Regions from separate parts of the Streptomyces sp. CRN 30 genome, predicted to be linked through region 1. Evidence: riboswitches for the same ligand, from Rfam matches in the RefSeq annotation. Region 1 holds a riboswitch; each other region holds the start of a gene.

What was found. Region 1 has a riboswitch for thiamine pyrophosphate ahead of thiO (glycine oxidase ThiO). Riboswitches for the same ligand answer to the same signal wherever they lie in the genome.
Region 2: linked by a shared signal. The riboswitch ahead of thiO (glycine oxidase ThiO) and the one ahead of thiO (glycine oxidase ThiO) in region 1 are both predicted to bind thiamine pyrophosphate.
Region 3: linked by a shared signal. The riboswitch ahead of UW392_RS00475 (thiamine ABC transporter substrate-binding protein) and the one ahead of thiO (glycine oxidase ThiO) in region 1 are both predicted to bind thiamine pyrophosphate.
Region 4: linked by a shared signal. The riboswitch ahead of UW392_RS37420 (thiamine ABC transporter substrate-binding protein) and the one ahead of thiO (glycine oxidase ThiO) in region 1 are both predicted to bind thiamine pyrophosphate.

Annotation. Positions count from the first base shown of each region.
Region 1 is NZ_JAVRHI010000138.1:61,248-65,752, reverse strand. It holds gene thiE (thiamine phosphate synthase) at 132-779, opposite strand; gene UW392_RS13455 (Rv2175c family DNA-binding protein) at 869-1,234, opposite strand; gene UW392_RS13450 (FAD-dependent oxidoreductase) at 1,368-2,594, opposite strand; gene UW392_RS13445 (hypothetical protein) at 2,627-2,977, opposite strand; TPP riboswitch at 3,030-3,141, shown strand; gene thiO (glycine oxidase ThiO) at 3,139-4,335, shown strand; gene thiS (sulfur carrier protein ThiS) at 4,332-4,505, shown strand, end outside.
Region 2 is NZ_JAVRHI010000062.1:16,598-21,102, reverse strand. It holds gene pknB (Stk1 family PASTA domain-containing Ser/Thr kinase) at 1-368, opposite strand, end outside; gene UW392_RS06315 (thiazole synthase) at 507-1,301, opposite strand; gene thiS (sulfur carrier protein ThiS) at 1,306-1,506, opposite strand; gene thiO (glycine oxidase ThiO) at 1,503-2,684, opposite strand; TPP riboswitch at 2,682-2,793, opposite strand; gene UW392_RS06300 (hypothetical protein) at 2,846-3,214, shown strand; gene UW392_RS06295 (FAD-dependent oxidoreductase) at 3,260-4,498, shown strand.
Region 3 is NZ_JAVRHI010000004.1:201-4,705, forward strand. It holds partial or broken gene frr (ribosome recycling factor) at 1-326, shown strand, start outside; gene UW392_RS00465 (phosphatidate cytidylyltransferase) at 326-1,444, shown strand; gene rlmN (23S rRNA (adenine(2503)-C(2))-methyltransferase RlmN) at 1,708-2,814, shown strand; TPP riboswitch at 2,869-2,974, shown strand; gene UW392_RS00475 (thiamine ABC transporter substrate-binding protein) at 3,054-4,157, shown strand; gene UW392_RS00480 (ABC transporter permease) at 4,217-4,505, shown strand, end outside.
Region 4 is NZ_JAVRHI010000351.1:1,608-6,112, forward strand. It holds gene UW392_RS37415 (iron ABC transporter permease) at 1-1,476, opposite strand, end outside; gene UW392_RS37420 (thiamine ABC transporter substrate-binding protein) at 1,452-2,531, opposite strand; TPP riboswitch at 2,613-2,719, opposite strand; gene rlmN (23S rRNA (adenine(2503)-C(2))-methyltransferase RlmN) at 2,745-3,851, opposite strand; gene UW392_RS37430 (phosphatidate cytidylyltransferase) at 3,942-4,505, opposite strand, start outside.

The DNA.
Region 1 (4,505 bases):
TTAGCCAGGGCGCAGCGGCATCCCAACCAATGCCGACACCTTTGTCCTTTTTGTCGGCCTGCTGTCCATCCCTCGGACAGCGGGGTCCGCAATGTCCGTGCTCGTCCCGACCACCCCGCCCGTCCCGGGCGTCAGACGGCGCGCAGCCGCTTCGCGAACTCCGCGGCGGCCGCTCCGGGGTCGTCGGCCGCGGTGATCGCGCGGACGACCACCACCCGGCGGGCGCCCGCGTCCAGGACCTCGTCCAGGTTGGCCAGGTCGATGCCGCCGATGGCGAACCACGGGCGGCCGGTGCCCAGGGCGGCGGTGTGGCGGACCAGGTCCAGGCCGGGGGCCGGGCGGCCGGGCTTGGTGGGGGTGGGCCAGCAGGGGCCCGTACAGAAGTAGTCCACGCCCTCTTGGGCGGCCGCCGCCTCCGCCTCCGCGGCGGAGTGGGTGGACCGGCCGATGATCACCTCGTCGCCGAGGATCGCGCGGGCGGCCGGCACGGGCAGGTCCCCCTGCCCCAGGTGCAGGACGTCCGCGCCGACGGCGTGGGCGACGTCCGCGCGGTCGTTGACGGCGAGCAGCCTGCCGTGGCGGCGGCAGGCGTCCGCGAAGACCCGGAGGCGGTCGATCTCCTCGGCGGCCTCCATGCCCTTGTCGCGCAGCTGTACGACGTCCACTCCGCCGGACAGGACCGCGTCAAGGAACTCCGGCAGGTCGCCCTGGCGCGTGCGGGCGTCCGTGCAGAGGTACAGGCGGGCGTCGGCGAGCTGTCGGCGCGTGGTGCCGGGCATGGTGGTGCTCCCCCCAGGTCGGTGGCGTGCGGGCGGTCCGGGGCGTCGTGCGGCCCGGACCGCCCGCACGCCGGGCGGTGATGGTCGGTTCAGACGGCGAGCGCCTGGGCGCGGCGCTTGACCTCCGTACCGCGGTTCTCGCTCAGGGCCTGGGCCGGGGTGCCGGGCAGGCTGTCGTCGGGCGTGAAGAGCCACTCCAGCATCTCTTCGTCCGTGAAGCCGTCGTCCCGCAGGAGCGTCAGGGTGCCCGTCAGCCCCTTGACGACCTTGTCCTCGTCGATGAAGGCGGCGGGGACGTGCAGTGCGCGGTTCTCACCCCGGCGTACGGCGATGAGCTGGCCCTCCTTGACCAGCTGCCGGACCCGGGTCACCTCGACGTCGAGCTGTTCGGCGATGTCGGGCAGGGTCAGCCACGCGGGGACGAGAGCATCGATCTTTGCGTCAATCTCGGTCACGGCACCAGCCTGCCATGCCCCCGGCCGGGGTGACAGCCACGCACCCCCCGAGTGCCTTCTCCGCCGCTCCTGACGTGCGAGGTCACGGGGGTGCCCGCCGGGCCGGCGGGGGGCGGCACGGGCCCCCTGCCCGCTAGCGCGTGGCCGCCTTGAGGGGCCTCGCCGGATCCGCCAGAAGGGTCCGGTCCAGTACCGTGCCCGCCTCGACGAGCTTGCGGCCCTGGGCGAGGTCGCGGGGGCGGCCCACCGCCAGGAGGGCGACGAGCCGGTCCTCACGGAGCCAGCAGACGGTCCAGGCCGCGCCCGCGGGGTCACCGCGCCACACCGTCGTGTCGGCCGCCGCGTGGTGCCCGGCGTACTGCACGAACCGGCCGAACTGCTCCGACCAGAAGTACGGGACGGGGTCGTACGCCACCGGGGCCTCCCCGATGATGTCGGCCGCGACCGTGCGGGGGCCCTGGAGGGCGTTGTCCCAGTGGTGGATCAGCAGGCGCTCGCCGTACCGGCCGGAGGGGAAGGAGGCGCAGTCGCCGACCGCGTACACGTCGGGCACGGAGGCGCGCAGGTGCGCGTCGGCCACGACCTCCCCGTGCGCTCCGAGCTCGATGCCCGAGCCCGCCAGCCAGGCCGTCGCCGGGCGCGCTCCGACGCCCACGACCACCGCGCCCGCCGGCACCCGCGCACCGTCGTCGAGGACGACCGTCCCGTCCTCGACGCGCACCACGCGCGCGCGGGTGCGCAGGGTCACCCCGCTGTCCGCGTACCAGCCGGTCATCGGCGCGGCCACCTCGGCGGGCAGGGCGCCCGCGAGCGGACGGTCCGCGGCCTCGACGACCGTGACCGCGCAGCCCGCCTCCCGCGCGGCCGTCGCGAACTCCGCCCCGATCCAGCCCGCGCCCACCACGACGACGTCGTGCTGCCGGGCCAGGACCGGCCGCAGCCGTTCCGCGTCGTCCAGGGTGCGCAGCAGGTGGACGCCGGGCACGCCCTCCGCGCCGGGCAGCCGCACCGGTTCCGCGCCGGTCGCGACGACCAGCACGTCGTACGGGACGGGCCCCTCGGCCGTGTCCAGTTCGTGGTCGCCGGGGCGCACGCCCAGCACCTCGCGGCCGAGCCGCAGCCCGATGCCGAGCGCCTCGAAGTCGACGTCGAAGGCGGAGCCCTCGGCCTTGCCGAGCAGGACGGCCTTGGACAGCGGCGGCCGGTCGTACGGCTGGTGCGGCTCGGCGCCGATCAGCGTCACGCCCCCGGTGAAGCCCTGCTCCCGCAGGGCGACCGCGGTCTGCACCCCGGCCATGCCCGCGCCCACCACGACGACCCGTCCCGTCGTCCGCCCCCGCGCCCGCGTCTGCTCGCTCACCTGATCACCTTAGACAACTGACGCTCCATCAGTCAGCGAACCGGGTCCGTGACCTGTTCCACGACACTGGTGCCGCTGCCCGGCTGCGACTCCCACTCCCAGGTCTCGGTGAGCCGGACGCGCCCGTCCGGGAGCTCGGTCACCAGGGACACGCAGTGCCCCGAGGACGTGCTCCCGTCCCGCTTCAGCTGCACGTACCGGAAGTCGAGCCGGTCGCCCGCGCGGGTGCCCACCAGGTGCCCGCGCACGACGTCGCCACCCGCGTACTCGGCCCAGACCCGGCCGTCCTCCTCGTGGTACGTGAACCGGGTGCGGGTGCCCACCTGGCCCGGTGACTGGTCGGCCACGGGGGCGAGGACGAGACCGTCGAGCGATCGGACCATGGACGGAGGCTCCCTTACGAGTGAGCTGCGCTGCGGGCTAGGGTGGCCACCGTAAGACACTCGCGGGAGCCCGGGCGCACCGGGCTGAGAGGGAGGCTGGCGGCCTCCGACCGTACGAACCTGATCCGGGTCATGCCGGCGAAGGGAGGGGCTGGACGGCCATGTCGCGTACACACGCACCGGACGCCCGCACACCGGACGTCCTCGTCGTCGGGGGCGGCATCATCGGGCTGGTGACGGCTTGGCGGGCCGCGCAGCGCGGACTCGCCACGGCGGTGGTGGACCCCGAGCCCGGTGGCGGGGCGGCGCAGGTGGCGGCCGGAATGCTGGCCGCCGTCACGGAGCTGCACTACGGCGAGGAGACCCTGCTGGGGCTCAACCTGGAGTCCGCGCGCCGCTATCCCGCCTTCGCCGCCGAGCTGGCCGAGGCGGCCGGCCTGGACCCGGGCTACCGGCAGTGCGGCACGCTCGCGGTCGCGCTCGACAGCGACGACCGCGCCCACCTGCGGGAACTGCACGCCCTGCAGACCCGGTCCGGCCTCACCTCCGAGTGGCTGAGCGGACGCGAGTGCCGCCGGCTCGAGCCGATGCTCGCGCCGGGCGTGCGCGGCGGGCTGCGCGTCGACGGTGACCACCAGATAGACCCCCGGCGCCTCGCCCGGGCCCTCGTGCGGGCCTGCGAGCGCGCCGGAGTGGTCTTCCACCGGGTGTGGGCCGAGGAGGTCGTGGTCGCCCGGGAGCGGGTCACCGGGGTGCGGACCGCCGACGGCACCGGGCTGGCCGCCGGACAGGTCGTGCTCGCCGCCGGCAGCCTCAGCGGCCGGGTCGGCGGCCTGCCCGACACCGTCCTGCCGCCCGTACGCCCCGTGAAGGGTCAGGTCGTGCGGCTGGCGGTGCCCCCGCAGTACGCGCCGTTCCTCAGCCGGACCGTGCGCGCCGTGGTCCGCGGCAGCCACGTCTACCTGGTGCCCCGGGAGAACGGCGAGCTCGTCGTCGGCGCGACCAGCGAGGAGCTCGGCTGGGACACCACGGTGACCGCGGGCGGCGTGTACGAGCTGCTGCGGGACGCGCACGAACTGGTCCCCGGCATCACGGAACTGCCGCTCACCGAGACGCGCGCGGGACTGCGCCCCGGCTCCCCCGACAACGCACCCCTGCTCGGCCCGACCGACCTGGACGGCCTCGCGCTGGCCACCGGGCACTACCGCAACGGCGTGCTCCTCACCCCGGTCACCGGGGACGTCCTGGCGCACGTGCTCACCACCGGCGCCCTCCCGGACGTGGCCCGCGACTTCAGCCCCCGGCGGTTCGCCGCCACCGCACACCCGGCCACCGCCCTCTCGGAGCAGCCCGCATGAACACCGGACCGGCCCGCATAGACATCTCGGTCAACGGCGAGTCCCGGCGGATCGCCGCGGACACCGCACTGGACGCGCTGGTGAGCACCCTCACCGCGGCCCCCTCCGGTGTCGCCGCCGCCCTCAACGAAACCGTCGTCCCACGCGCGCAGTGGTCGTCCACCCCCCTC
Region 2 (4,505 bases), on a different contig from region 1:
TCCAGGATGTCCAGGGCGGCCCGCGGCTGGAGCGCCCCGCGCTCGCGCAGCACGTCCCGCAGGGTGCAGCCGGACACGTACTCCATGGCCAGGTAGACGTACCCGCCGTCGGTGCCCTGGTCGAAGACCTGGACGACGTTGGGGTGGGCGAGCCGGGCCACGGACTTGGCCTCGCGGATGAACCGGTCGACGAACGTGCCGTCGGCCGCGAGCGCCGGGTGCATCACCTTCAGCGCGAGCACGCGGTCGAGGCGGGTGTCCACGGCCCGGTAGACCGTGGCCATCCCGCCGACCGCGATCCGCGCCTCGACGCGGTACCGGCCGTCGAGCACCTGCCCGACCAGAGGGTCCTGAAGGGTCGTGTCCACGCAGGTGAGTCTACGAGCCGTCGCTGACAGCGAGCTGTGTCCGGCCGCCCCGGACCCCCTGTTGCAGCCGACCTGTGACGCAACCCACGCGCGGGCGGCGCCCAGGGCCTCCGTCCACGGAGATCCATCAGGCACGCCCTAGAACGCTGGGCGCTCCGGGTCCAGTGCCGCGAGGCCCGCCGTCGGGGAGGACGCCTCGGCGAAGTGCCGGCGCGGGATGCGGCCCGCCCGCCGGGCCAGCCGGCCCGCCTCCACCGCGTGCCGCATCGCCTCCGCCATGAGCACCGGCTCCTGCGCCCGGGTCACCGCCGACGCCAGCATCACACCGGCGCAGCCCAGCTCCATCGCCAGCGAGGCGTCCGACGCCGTACCGGCACCCGCGTCCAGGATCACCGGTACGCGCGCGTGCTCGACGATCAGCTGGAAGTTGTGCGGGTTGCGGATGCCCAGCCCGGAGCCGATGGGCGAGCCGAGCGGCATGATCGCCGCGCAGCCGACGTCCTCCAGCTTCCGCGCCAGCACCGGGTCGTCGTTGGTGTAAGGCAACACCGTGAAACCGTCGTCGACCAGCGTCTCCGCCGCGTCCAGCAGCTCCACCGGGTCCGGCAGCAGGGTGCGCTCGTCGGCGATGACCTCCAGCTTCACCAGGTCGGTACCGAGCGCCTCGCGCGCGAGGCGGGCGGTGAGCACGGCCTCCCCGGCGGTGAAGCACCCCGCCGTGTTGGGCAGCACCCGGATGCCGAGCCGCTCCAGCACCGACAGCACCGAGCCGTGCACGGACGGGTCCACGCGCCGCATCGCGACCGTCGTCAGCTCGGTCCCGGACGCCACCAGGGAGCGTTCCAGCACGTCGAGGCTGGGCGCCCCGCCCGTGCCCATGATCAGGCGGGACGTATACGACGTACCGCCGAGGACGAAGGGGTCGTCGGCCATGGGATCAGCCTCCTTGTACGGCGGTGAGGACTTCGACGCGGTCGCCGTCGGCCAGCGCGGTGGCGGGCCACTGGGCGCGCGGGACGACTGTCTCGTTGAGGGCGGCGGCCACTCCGGACGGCGCCGCGGTGAGCGTCCGTACGAGGGCGTCCAGGGCGGTGCCGGGGGCCGTCTCGCGCGGCTCCCCGTTGACCGTGATGATCATGCCGGCTGCTCCGTGGGTGCGGGGGCGGCGCCGAACCGCCCGGGGGTGAAGGGGCGGGCCTCCTCGGGCAGCTCCCCGGTGGTCAGTACGTGCGCCATGACGTCGCCGGTGACGGGCGTGAGCAGCACGCCGTTGCGGAAGTGCCCGGTGGCCAGCAGCAGGCCGTCCAGCGCGGTCGGGCCGAGCAGCGGCGCGTTGTCCGGGGAGCCGGGGCGCAGGCCCGCGAGGGTCTCCGCCAGAGGCAGCTCGGTGATGCCCGGGACCAGCTCGTGGGCGTCCCGCAGCAGCTCGTAGACGCCGCCCGCGGTGACCGTGGTGTCCCAGCCCAGTTCCTCGCTGGTCGCGCCGACGACGAGTTCGCCGCTCTCGCGCGGAACGAGGTACAGGGGGTTGCCGCGGACCACCGCGCGGACCGTGCGGTGCAGCAGCGGCGGCTGCCCGGACGGCATCGTCAACCGCACCACCTGGCCCTTCACGGGCCGTACCGGCGGCAGCAGACCGCCGGGGACGCCCGCCAGCCGGCTGCTGAGGCTGCCCGCGGCCAGCACGGTCCGGTCCGCCTCCAGGGTGGTGCCGTCGGCCGTCACCACACCCGTGGCCCGGTCCCCGGCGACGGTGAGCCGCCCGGCCGTGGTCCGGTGGAAGGCCACCCCGGCCCGTTCGCAGGCGACGAGCAGCGCCGCGGCCAGCAGCCTGGGGTCGATCTGGTGGTCGCCGTCGACCCGCAGGCCGCCGCGCACACCCGGCGCCAGCATCGGCTCCAGGCGCCGGCACTCACGCCCCGACAGCCACTCGGACTCCAGGCCCGACCGCCGCTGGAACGCGTGCAGCTCGCGCAGGTGCGCCCGGTCGTCGGCGTCGAGCGCGACGGCGAGGGTGCCGCAGGGGCGGTAGCCGAGGTCGAGGCCGGTCGCGTCGGACAGCTCGGCGGCGAAGGACGGGTAGCGGCGGGCCGACGCCAGGTTCAGCGCGAGGAGCGTCTGCTCGCCGTAGTGCAGCTCGGTGACGGCGGCCAGCATCCCGGCCGCCACGCGCGCGGCCCCGCCGCCCGGCGCGGGGTCCACCACCGCCGTGGCCAGCCCGCGCTGCGCGGCCCGCCAGGCCGTGACCAGGCCGATGATCCCGCCCCCGACGACCAGGACGTCACCGGTGCGCGGTGGTTCGGACGTAGGCGCCATGGGCTTCCAGCCCCTCCCTTCGCCGGCATGACCCGGATCAGGTTCGTACGGTCGGAGGCCGCCAGCCTCCCTCTCAGCCCGGTGCGTCCGGGCTCCCGCGAGTGCTTTACGTTGGCCACCCTAACCGCTCGTCATCGACCGCTGTAAGGGAGCGTCCCCAGGTGGCACCTTCGCTCGACGGCCTCGTCCTCGCCCCCGTGACCGACCAGGCCCCAGGACAGGTGGGCACCGGCACCCGCTTCACGTACCACGAGGCGGACGGCGCGGTCTGGGCCGAGTACGCGGGCGGCGACATCGCGCGCGGCCACCTCGTCGGCACGCGCGCGGGGGACCGCCTCGACTTCCGCTACGTGCAGCTCAGGACCGACGGCACCACCGCCTCGGGTCACTGCCGCTCCACCGTCGTCGCGCTCCCCGACGGGCGGGTGCGCCTGGAGGAGACCTGGGAGTGGGAGTCCCGCGCGGGCAGCGGCACGAGCGTCGTGGAACAGGTCGCGGAACACCCAGCGGAATGTGCAGCACCTCACTGACCGTGCCCCCTGACTGACAGTGAGTCAGGTGTCTAAGGTGATCAGGTGAGCGAGCAGACGCAGGAGCGAGGAGGCTCCGCGCGGCGCGTGGTCGTCGTGGGCGCCGGCATGGCCGGCGTGCAGACGGCGGTCGCCCTGCGCGAGCAGGGGTTCACCGGCACGGTGACGCTGATCGGCGCGGAGCCGCACCCGCCCTACGACCGGCCCCCGCTGTCCAAGGCCGTCCTCCTCGGCACGGCCGACGGCTCCGCCTTCGACATCGACTTCGAGGCGCTCGGCATCGAGGTGCGGCTCGGCTGCGAGGCACTGGCCGTCCGCCCCGGCGACCACCTCCTCGACACCTCCGCGGGACCGGTGCCCTACGACGCCCTGGTCCTCGCGACCGGCGCCGAGCCGCTCCGGCTGCCCGGCGCCGACGGGGTCCCCGGCGTCCACCTGCTGCGCACCCTGGACGACGCCGCGCGGCTGCGCCCGGTGCTCACCGCCCAGCACGACGTCGTGGTCGTCGGCGCGGGGTGGATCGGCGCCGAGTTCGCGACCGCCGCGCGGGAGGCCGGGTGCGCGGTGACCGTCGTGGAGGCCGCCGACCGGCCGCTGGCCGGCGCGCTGCCCGCGGAGGTGGCCGCCCCGATGACCGGCTGGTACGCCGACGCCGGAGCCGTTCTGCGCACCCGCGCGCGTGTGGCGCGCGTCGAGCCCGGCGCGGTCGTCCTCGACGACGGCACCCGGCTGCCCGCGGGCGCGGTCGTCGTCGGGGTCGGCGCCCGGCCCGCCACCGCGTGGCTCGCCGGCTCCGGCATCGCCCTCGGCGCCCACGGCGAGGTACTCGCCGACGACCGGCTGCGCGCCTCCGTACCGGACGTCCACGCGGTCGGCGACTGCGCGTCCTTCCCCTCCGGCCGCTACGGCGAGCGGCTCCTCGTGCACCACTGGGACAACGCCCTCCAGGGGCCGCGCACGGTCGCCGCGGACATCGTCGGCGCGGCCACCGGCGAACCGGCGGAGGTCTACGACCCGGTGCCGTACTTCTGGTCCGAGCAGTTCGGCCGCTTCGTGCAGTACGCCGGGCACCACACGGCCGCCGACACCGTGCTGTGGCGCGGGGACCCCGCCGGCCCCGCCTGGACCGTCTGCTGGCTGCGCGAGAACCGCCTCGTCGCGCTGCTCGCGGTGGGCCGGCCCCGGGACCTCGCGCAGGGCCGTCGGCTGATCGCGGCGGGCACGGCACTGGACACGCGGCTCCTCGCCGACCCGGCCCGGCCGCTGAAGGCGGCGGTGGCGTAATGCGTCG
Region 3 (4,505 bases), on a different contig from region 1:
TCGAGCAGGCCATCCGCGACTCGGACCTCGGCGTCAACCCGAGCAATGACGGCAACATCATCCGGGTGGTGTTCCCCGAGCTCACCGAGGAGCGCCGCCGCGACTACATCAAGGTCGCCAAGGGCAAGGCGGAGGACTCCAAGGTGTCCATCCGCTCGGTCCGCCGCAAGGCCAAGGACGCCATCGACAAGCTGGTCAAGGACGGCGAGGTCGGCGAGGACGAGGGCCGCCGCGCGGAGAAGGAACTCGACGACACCACCGCGAAGTACGTCGCCCAGGTGGACGAGCTCCTCAAGCACAAGGAAGCCGAGCTGCTCGAGGTCTGATGAACGACTCTTCCTGGGGAGCGCCGCCACAAGCCGGGTACTGGGGGCCGTCCGACCGAGGACCTGTCCAGGGGGCCGCCCCGGCGGGTCCCGCGTACGATGCGCATCAAGCGCAGCAGACTCGGCCCATGCCCATCGTGCCCGACGTCCCCGCGCATGGCGGGAACCAGGATGACGACCGGGGGGCCGCCCGGCCGGGCGGCCCCCCGGTCCGCGACGAGATGCCGCCGGCGCGGTCCCGCAGGGCGGCGCCGCAGGAACCGGAGCCCATGCCCGACGCCCCGCAGCCCGCACCGCAGAAGAAGAGCGCGGGCCGTGACCTGACCGCCGCGATAGGGGTCGGCGTCGGACTCGGCGTGGTGATCGTGGCGTCGCTGTTCATCGTCAAGGCCGTGTTCATCGGTGTCATAGCGGTCGCCGTGGTGGTGGGTCTGTGGGAGCTCACGACGCGCCTGCAGGAGCGCAAGTCCATCAAGGCGCCCCTCGTGCCGCTCGCGGTCGGTGGCGCGGCGATGGTCGTCGCCGGGTACGTGCGGGGTCCGGGCGGCGCGTGGGTGGCGATGGCGCTCACCGCGCTCGCGGTCCTGGTCTGGCGGATGACGGAAGCCCCCGAGGGCTACCTCAAGGACGTCACGGCGGGACTCTTCGCGGCCTTCTACGTACCGTTCCTGGCCACCTTCGTCGCCCTGATGCTCACCGCGGACGACGGCCCGTGGCGGGTCCTGGTGTTCCTGCTGCTGACGGTGGTCAGTGACACGGGCGCGTACGCCGTCGGCTGGCGCTTCGGCAAGCGCAAGCTGGCCCCGCGCATCAGCCCCGGCAAGACCCGCGAGGGACTGTTCGGTGCGATCGCCTTCGCCATGGTCGTGGGCGCGCTGTCCATGCAGTTCCTCATCGACGGCGGCACCTGGTGGCAGGGACTGCTCATGGGCCTCGCCGTTGCCGGCAGCGCCACGCTCGGTGACCTCGGCGAGTCCATGATCAAGCGTGACCTGGGCATCAAGGACATGGGCACCCTGTTGCCGGGCCACGGCGGGATCATGGACCGCCTGGACTCACTGCTCCCCACGGCTCCGGTCGTGTGGCTGCTGATGGTCGCGTTCGTGGGAACGGGCTGACCCGACCCGGGCGCCCGGCCGGCGCTGCTCGTACGTGAGGGGCCCTCCGTCCTGTCGACGGCGGGCCCTTTCGCGCGCCGCGGAGCGGCTCCCGGACGAAGTGGCCGTGTGCCTGCTCGCGTAGCCGAGCCCCCGGGCCGTCCCCGGGCCGTCCTTGGGCCGTCCGGGGACGGCCGGCGCCGACAGCCGGCACCCGGGGGTGACCACCCCCACCCCCGCTCCGGCCCGGGCTGCCGGAGTTGATCTGCGACACTGGACCAGCCATGCCTAAGCCCGGAGAACTCACTTTCGTCGCGCCGCGCGGAGCCAAGAAGCCGCCGCGGCATCTCGCCGACCTCACGCCCGCCGAGCGCAAGGAGGCGGTTGCCGCGGTCGGCGAGAAGCCGTTCCGTGCGAAGCAGCTGTCCCAGCACTACTTCGCGCGGTACGCGCACGACCCGGAGCAGTGGACCGACATCCCCGCCTCCTCCCGCGCCAAGCTCCAGGAGGCACTGCTTCCCGAGCTGATGACGGTCGTGCGGCATCTGTCGACCGACCAGGAAACCACCCGCAAGACCCTGTGGCGGCTCTTCGACGGCACGCTCGTCGAGTCCGTGCTGATGCGTTACCCGGACCGGGTGACCATGTGCATCAGCTCGCAGGCCGGCTGCGGGATGAACTGCCCGTTCTGCGCCACCGGCCAGGCCGGACTCGACCGGAACCTGTCCACCGCCGAGATCGTGCACCAGATCGTGGACGGGATGCGGGCGCTCCGGGACGGGGAGATCCCCGGTGGTCCGGCGCGGCTCAGCAACATCGTCTTCATGGGCATGGGGGAGCCGCTCGCCAACTACAAGCGGGTCGTGGGCGCCATCCGGGCGCTGACCGACCCGGAGCCGGACGGGCTGGGGCTGTCGCAGCGGGGGATCACCGTGTCCACCGTCGGACTGGTCCCGGCCATCAACCGGTTCGCCGACGAGGGCTTCAAGTGCCGGCTCGCCATCTCGCTGCACGCCCCGGACGACGAGCTGCGCGACACCCTCGTCCCCGTGAACACGCGGTGGAAGGTGCGCGAGGTGCTGGACGCCGGGTTCGAGTACGCGGCCAGGTCCGGGCGGCGGCTGTCCATCGAGTACGCGCTCATCCGGGACATCAACGACCAGGCGTGGCGCGGCGACCGCCTCGGGCGGCTGCTCAAGGGCAGGCCCGTGCACGTGAACCTGATCCCGCTCAACCCGACGCCCGGCTCCAAGTGGACCGCCTCGCGGCCCGAGGACGAGAAGGCGTTCGTGGAGGCGATCGCGGCCCACGGGGTGCCGGTCACCGTCCGGGACACCCGCGGTCAGGAGATCGACGGGGCGTGCGGCCAGCTGGCGGCCACCGAGCGGTAGGCAGCGGGCCGTCGTCCGGCCGCGGGGTACGCTGACCGGCGTACACACATCTTCATATTCCGACAGGGGAGCGCCACAGCGCTGAGAGTGCGGGAGCATCCGCAGACCCTCCGAACCTGGCCCAGGTCATTCTGGGTAGGGAGATCGGTCACCACTCGAGCTGTTGCGCCCTGCCCGGGAACCCGCGAGGGTCCCGGGCAGGGCCGCGTCTCTTCCTGGTCATCCCAGGAGGAAAATCAGTGAGCACCAGCACCACCGGCACCACCAGGAAGTGCGCTGCCGTCGTCATCGGCCTGGGGGTCCTCACGCTCGCCGCGTGCGGGTCGTCCGACTCCGGCGGCGGCAGCGGGGACGACGGCGACCCGAAGACCGTCACGCTCGTCAGCCACGACTCCTTCGCCGCCTCCGAGGACGTACTGGAGGCGTTCGAGGAGGAGTCCGGTTACCAGGTCAGGGTGCTGAAGGACGGGGACGCCGGGCAGGCCGTCAACAAGGCGATCCTGACCAAGGACAACCCGCAGGGCGACGTCCTCTTCGGCGTCGACAACACCCTGCTGTCCCGGGCCCTCGACAACGGGCTGTTCCAGCCGTACGAGGCGAAGGAGTCCGACGCCGTCCTGCCGGAGTACCGGGCCGACCAGGACGGGCACCGGGTGACGGCAGTCGACACGGGTGACGTCTGCGTCAACTACGACAAGGCGTACTTCGCGGAGCACGAGCTCGATCCGCCGGCCTCCTTCGACGACCTGGCCGAGCCCGCGTACAAGGACCTCCTCGTCACCTCCAACGCCGCCACCTCCTCCCCGGGTCTCGGTTTCCTCCTCGGCACCGCCGCCGCGTACGGGGACGACCAGTGGCAGGACTACTGGAAGAAGCTCGAGGCCAACGGCGTCAAGGTCGTCGACGGCTGGGAGCAGGCATACAACGAGGAGTTCTCCGGGTCCGCCGGCGGGAAGAAGGCCGGGGGCGAGCGGCCGCTGGTCGTCTCGTACGCCTCCTCGCCGCCCGCCGAGGCGATCTTCGCCGACCCGCAGCCGGAGACCGCGCCGACCGGTGTCGCGACGGGCACCTGCTTCCGGCAGGTGGAGTACGCGGGGCTGCTGAGCAACGCCGGGAACCCCGAGGGCGGCAAGGCGCTCCTGGACTTCATGATCGGCAAGACCTTCCAGGACGACATGCCGCTGAACATGTTCGTCGATCCCGTACGGGAGGGTGCGCAACTGCCGGAGGAGTACCGCAAGTACGCCGTCGAGGTCGACGAACCGGAGACCATGGCGCCGGAGACGATCGCCGAGAACCGTGACGAGTGGGTCAAGGCGTGGACGTCGCTCGTACTGAAGTGAGGTCGTCCCGGGGCAGAGGGAGAAGGCTCCTGCGTCCGAGCGCGGTCCGGCTGGGGCTGATGGCCCTGCCGGTCGCGTTCTTCGCGCTCTTCTTCGCCCGTCCCGTCGCCGCGATCGTCGCGCGCGGGCTGAGGATCGACGGGAACTGGAAGTTCGGGCGCATCGGGGACGTGCTGGCGGACTCCGGGATCCGGCACGTGCTGTGGTTCACCACCTGGCAGGCGCTCGCCTCCACGGCGCTCACCCTGCTGATCGCACTCCCCGGCGCGTACGTCTTCGCGCGCTTCGAGTTCAGGGGCAAGCAGGTCCTGCGCGCGGTCGTCACCGTGCCGTTCGTGCTGCCCACCG
Region 4 (4,505 bases), on a different contig from region 1:
GAGGGACACCGCGAACGCGAACCCCGCCGCGACGAGCAGCGCCCGCCGCACCATCGGCAGGTCCACCTCCCGCCACACCCGCCACGGCGACGCGCCGAGCACGGCCGCCGCCTCCCGCAGCCGCCCGTCCACCGCGCGCAGCACGGGCAGCATGGTCCGTACGACGAAGGGGACACCGACCAGCGCCTGGGCGAGCGGCACCAGAAGCCACGAGGAGCGGAGGTCCAGCGGGGGTTCGTCCAGCGCGATCAGGAACCCGAAGCCGACCGTCACCGCCGACACCCCGAGCGGCAGCATCAGCAGCGCGTCGAAGCCCCGTACGAGCCGGCCGGCGTCCCGGCGGGTCAGCGCGGCCGCCGCGAGACCGCCGATCACCACGGCGATCGCGGTGGCGGCGAGGGCGTACGTCAGGGAGTTGCCGACGGCGTCGATCGGCGGGACCAGGAAGGCGCCGCCGTCCTCGCGGGTCAGCGCCCGGTAGTAGCCGAAGCCGTCGCCCAGCGACCGCCCGACCAGCACGGCGAGCGGCAGCAGGACCAGTACGGCGACGGTGGCGAGGACCCCGCCCAGCAGCGCCCACTGCCCGGCGCCGCGCGGCCGGCGCGCGGTCCGGGCGGCGTCGACCAGACGCAGCGCGGTCTCCCGCCGCCGTACCGTCCAGGCGTGCACGGCGAGGATCGCGAGGACCGCCGCGAACTGGATCATCGTCAGCACGGCGGCCGTGGACAGGTCGAAGAGCTGCGAGGTCTGCCGGTAGATCTCCACCTCCAGGGTGGAGAAGGTGGGCCCGCCGAGGATCTGCACGACACCGAAGGAGGTGAAGGTGAACAGGAACACCATCAGCGCGGCGGCGGCGACGGCGGGCACCAGCGCGGGCAGCGTGACCCGCCGCCAGGCGGCGAACCGGGAGGCGCCGAGCATCCGCGCGGCCTCCTCCTGCCGCGGGTCGAGCTGCGCCCACAGCCCGCCGACGGTGCGCACGACGACGGCGTAGTTGAAGAAGACGTGCGCGAGCAGGATCGCCCACACGGTGGTGTCCAGGCGTACGCCCCACAGGTCGTCGAGCAGCCCGCCGCGGCCGACCAGCGCCAGGAACGCCGTCCCGACGACGACGGTCGGCAGCACGAACGGCACCGTCACCACGGCCCGCAGCACCTGCTTGCCGGGAAAGTCGAGCCGGGCGAAGACGTACGCGCCCGGCAGCGCGATCAGCAGGGTGAGCGCGGTGGACGCCAGCGCCTGCCAGGTGGTGAACCACAGGACGTGCCGTACGTCGGAGGCGGTCAGCACCTCCGTGATCCGGCCGAGGTGCCACCCGGCGTCGTCCTTCAGCCCCCGCGCGACGATCGCCGCGACGGGCCAGGCGAAGAAGACGGCGAAGAACGCGACGGGCACGGCGAGCAGGCCGAGCCGCGCCGCGTCACCGCGCCGCCCGGCCCTTGCCTCGCTGCCTACTTGAGTACGAGCGAGGTCCACGACCTGACCCAGTCGTCGCGGTTGCCGGCGATCTCCGCCGGGGCCATCGTCTCCGGGTCGTCGATCTCCGGAATGTTGTCCGAGTACACGGCGGGCAGCTCGGCGTCGTCGACGACCGGGTTGACGTACATGTTCAGCGGCATGTCCTCCTGGAACCTCTTGCTGATCAGGAAGTCCAGGAGCGCCTTGCCGCCCTCGGGGTTCTCCGCGTTGCTCAGCAGCCCGGCGAACTCGGTCTGCCGGAAGCACGTGCCGGTCGCCACGCCGGTGGGCGCGGTCTTCGGCTGCGGGTCGGCGTAGACGACCTCCACCGGCGGCGAGGAGGCGTAGGAGACGACGAGCGGCCGGTCACCGCCGGCCTTCTTGCCGCCGGCCGACCCGGAGAACTCCTCGTTGTACGCCTGCTCCCACCCGTCGACGACCTTCACACCGTTGGCCCGGAGCTTCTTCCAGTACCCCTCCCAGCCCTCATCGCCGTACGCGGCGGCGGTCCCGAGCAGGAACCCAAGGCCCGGCGACGACGTCCCGGCGTTCTCGGTCACCAGCAGGTTCTTGTAGGCCGGCTCGACGAGGTCCGCGAACGACGTCGGCGGATCGATCCCGTGCTCGCTGAAGTACGCCTTGTCGTAGTTGACGCAGATGTCGCCGTAGTCGACGGGCGTGACCCGGTTCCGGTCGTCCAGCCGGTAGCTCTTGTCCACGCCGTCGACGCCCTTCGCCTCGTACGGCTGGAAGAGCCCGTTGTCGAGGGCGCGGGAGAGCAGGGTGTTGTCGACGCCGAAGAGGACGTCGCCCTGCGGGTTGTCCTTGGTGAGGATCGCCTTGTTGACGGCCTGCCCGGCATCGCCGTCCTCCAGCACCTTGACCTGGTACCCGGAGCTCTTCTCGAAGGCGGCGATGACGTCCTTCGACGCGGCCCACGAGTCGTGGCTGACGAGGGTGACGGTTTTGGAGTCGCCGCCGGACGCCTCGTCGTCGGACGAGGACCCGCACGCGGACAGCGCGACGAGACCGATCCCGACGGCCAGGACGGTGGCCTTGCGTGTGATGCTCACTTTTTCCTCCTGGGACGGACCAGGAAGAGACGCGGCCCTGCCCGGAGCTCCGTCGGGAGTCCGGGCAGGGCGCAACAGCTCGATGAGTGGTGACCGATCTCCCTACCCAGAATGACCTGGGCCAGGTTCGGAGGGTCTGCGGCTCGGTGCCGCACTCTCAGCGCTGTGGCGCTCCCCTGTCGGAATATGAAGATGTGTTCCCGCGTCGCCAGGTTACCGCTCGGTGGCGGCGAGCTGACCGCACGCCCCGTCGATCTCCTGACCACGGGTGTCCCGGACGGTCACCGGCACCCCGTGGGCCGCGATCGCCTCGACGAACGCCTTCTCGTCCTCGGGCCGGGACGCGGTCCACTTGGAGCCCGGGGTGGGGTTGAGCGGGATGAGGTTGACGTGCACGGGCTTGCCCTTGAGCAGCCGCCCGAGCCGGTCGCCGCGCCACGCCTGGTCGTTGATGTCGCGGATCAGCGCGTACTCGATGGAGAGCCGGCGGCCGGACCGCGCCGCGTAGTCGAACCCGGCGTCCAGCACCTCGCGCACCTTCCACCGGGTGTTGACCGGTACGAGGGTGTCGCGCAGCTCGTCGTCGGGCGCGTGCAGCGAGATCGCCAGGCGGCACTTGAGGCCCTCGTCGGCGAGGCGGTTGATCGCCGGGACGAGGCCGACCGTGGAGACGGTGATGCCCCGCTGGGACAGGCCGACGCCGTCGGGCTCCGGGTCGGTCAGCCGGCGGATGGCTCCCACGACCCGGTTGTAGTTGGCGAGGGGCTCGCCCATCCCCATGAAGACGATGTTGCTGAGACGCGCCGGGCCGCCGGGGACCTCGCCGTCGCGGAGCGCGCGCATCCCGTCCACGATCTGGTGCACGATCTCGGCGGTCGAGAGGTTGCGGTCGAGGCCCGCCTGGCCCGTGGCGCAGAACGGGCAGTTCATCCCGCAGCCTGCCTGCGAGCTGATGCACATGGTGACCCGGTCCGGGTAGCGCATGAGCACCGACTCGACCAGCGTGCCGTCGAAGAGCCGCCACAGCGTCTTGCGGGTGGTGCCCTCGTCCGTGGACAGGTGGCGCACGACCGTCATCAGCTCGGGCAGCAGCGCCTCGCGCAGCCTCTCCCGGGAGCCGGCGGGGATGTCGGTCCACTCCTGCGGGTCGTGCGCGTACCGCGCGAAGTAGTGCTGCGAGAGCTGCTTGGCACGGAACGGCTTCTCACCGGCCTCGGCGACCGCCTCCTTGCGCTGGGCGGGCGTGAGATCGGCGAGATGCCGCGGCGGCTTCTTGGCTCCGCGCGGGGCGACGAAAGTGAGTTCTCCGGGCTTAGGCATGGCTCTACAAGTGTCGCAGACGTACGAAGAAGGGCCCGCCACCCTGTGGACAGCGGACCCTTCTCAGCATGCAGCGGCGAAAATGCCAGGTCAGCCGCTTCCGACGAAGATCACCAACAGCAGCCACACCACCGGAGCCGTCGGCAGCAAGGAGTCCAGGCGGTCCATGATGCCGCCGTGACCGGGCAGCAGCGTGCCCATGTCCTTGATGCCGAGGTCCCGCTTGATCATCGACTCGCCGAGATCGCCCAGCGTCGCGCTGACGGCGACGGCGAGGCCCAGGAGCAGACCCTGCCACCAGGCACCGTCGTCGATCAGGAACTGCACGCACAGCGCGCCCGCCGCCATGGCGAACGTCACCGCGCCGACCAGACCCTCCCGGGTCTTGCCGGGGCTGATGCGCGGGGCGAGCTTCTTCTTGCCGAACCGCCAGCCGACCGCGTACGCGCCCGTGTCGCTGACGACGGTCAGTATCAGGAAGACCAGCACCCGCCAGGGACCGTCGTCCGCCGCCAGCAGCATCGCGACGAACGTGGCCAGGAACGGCACGTAGAACGCGGCGAAGACACCCGCGGTGACGTCCCGCAGATAGTCCTGCGGCGGTTCCGTCATGCGCCACACGAGGACGGCCAGCGCCGTGAGCGCCATGGCCAC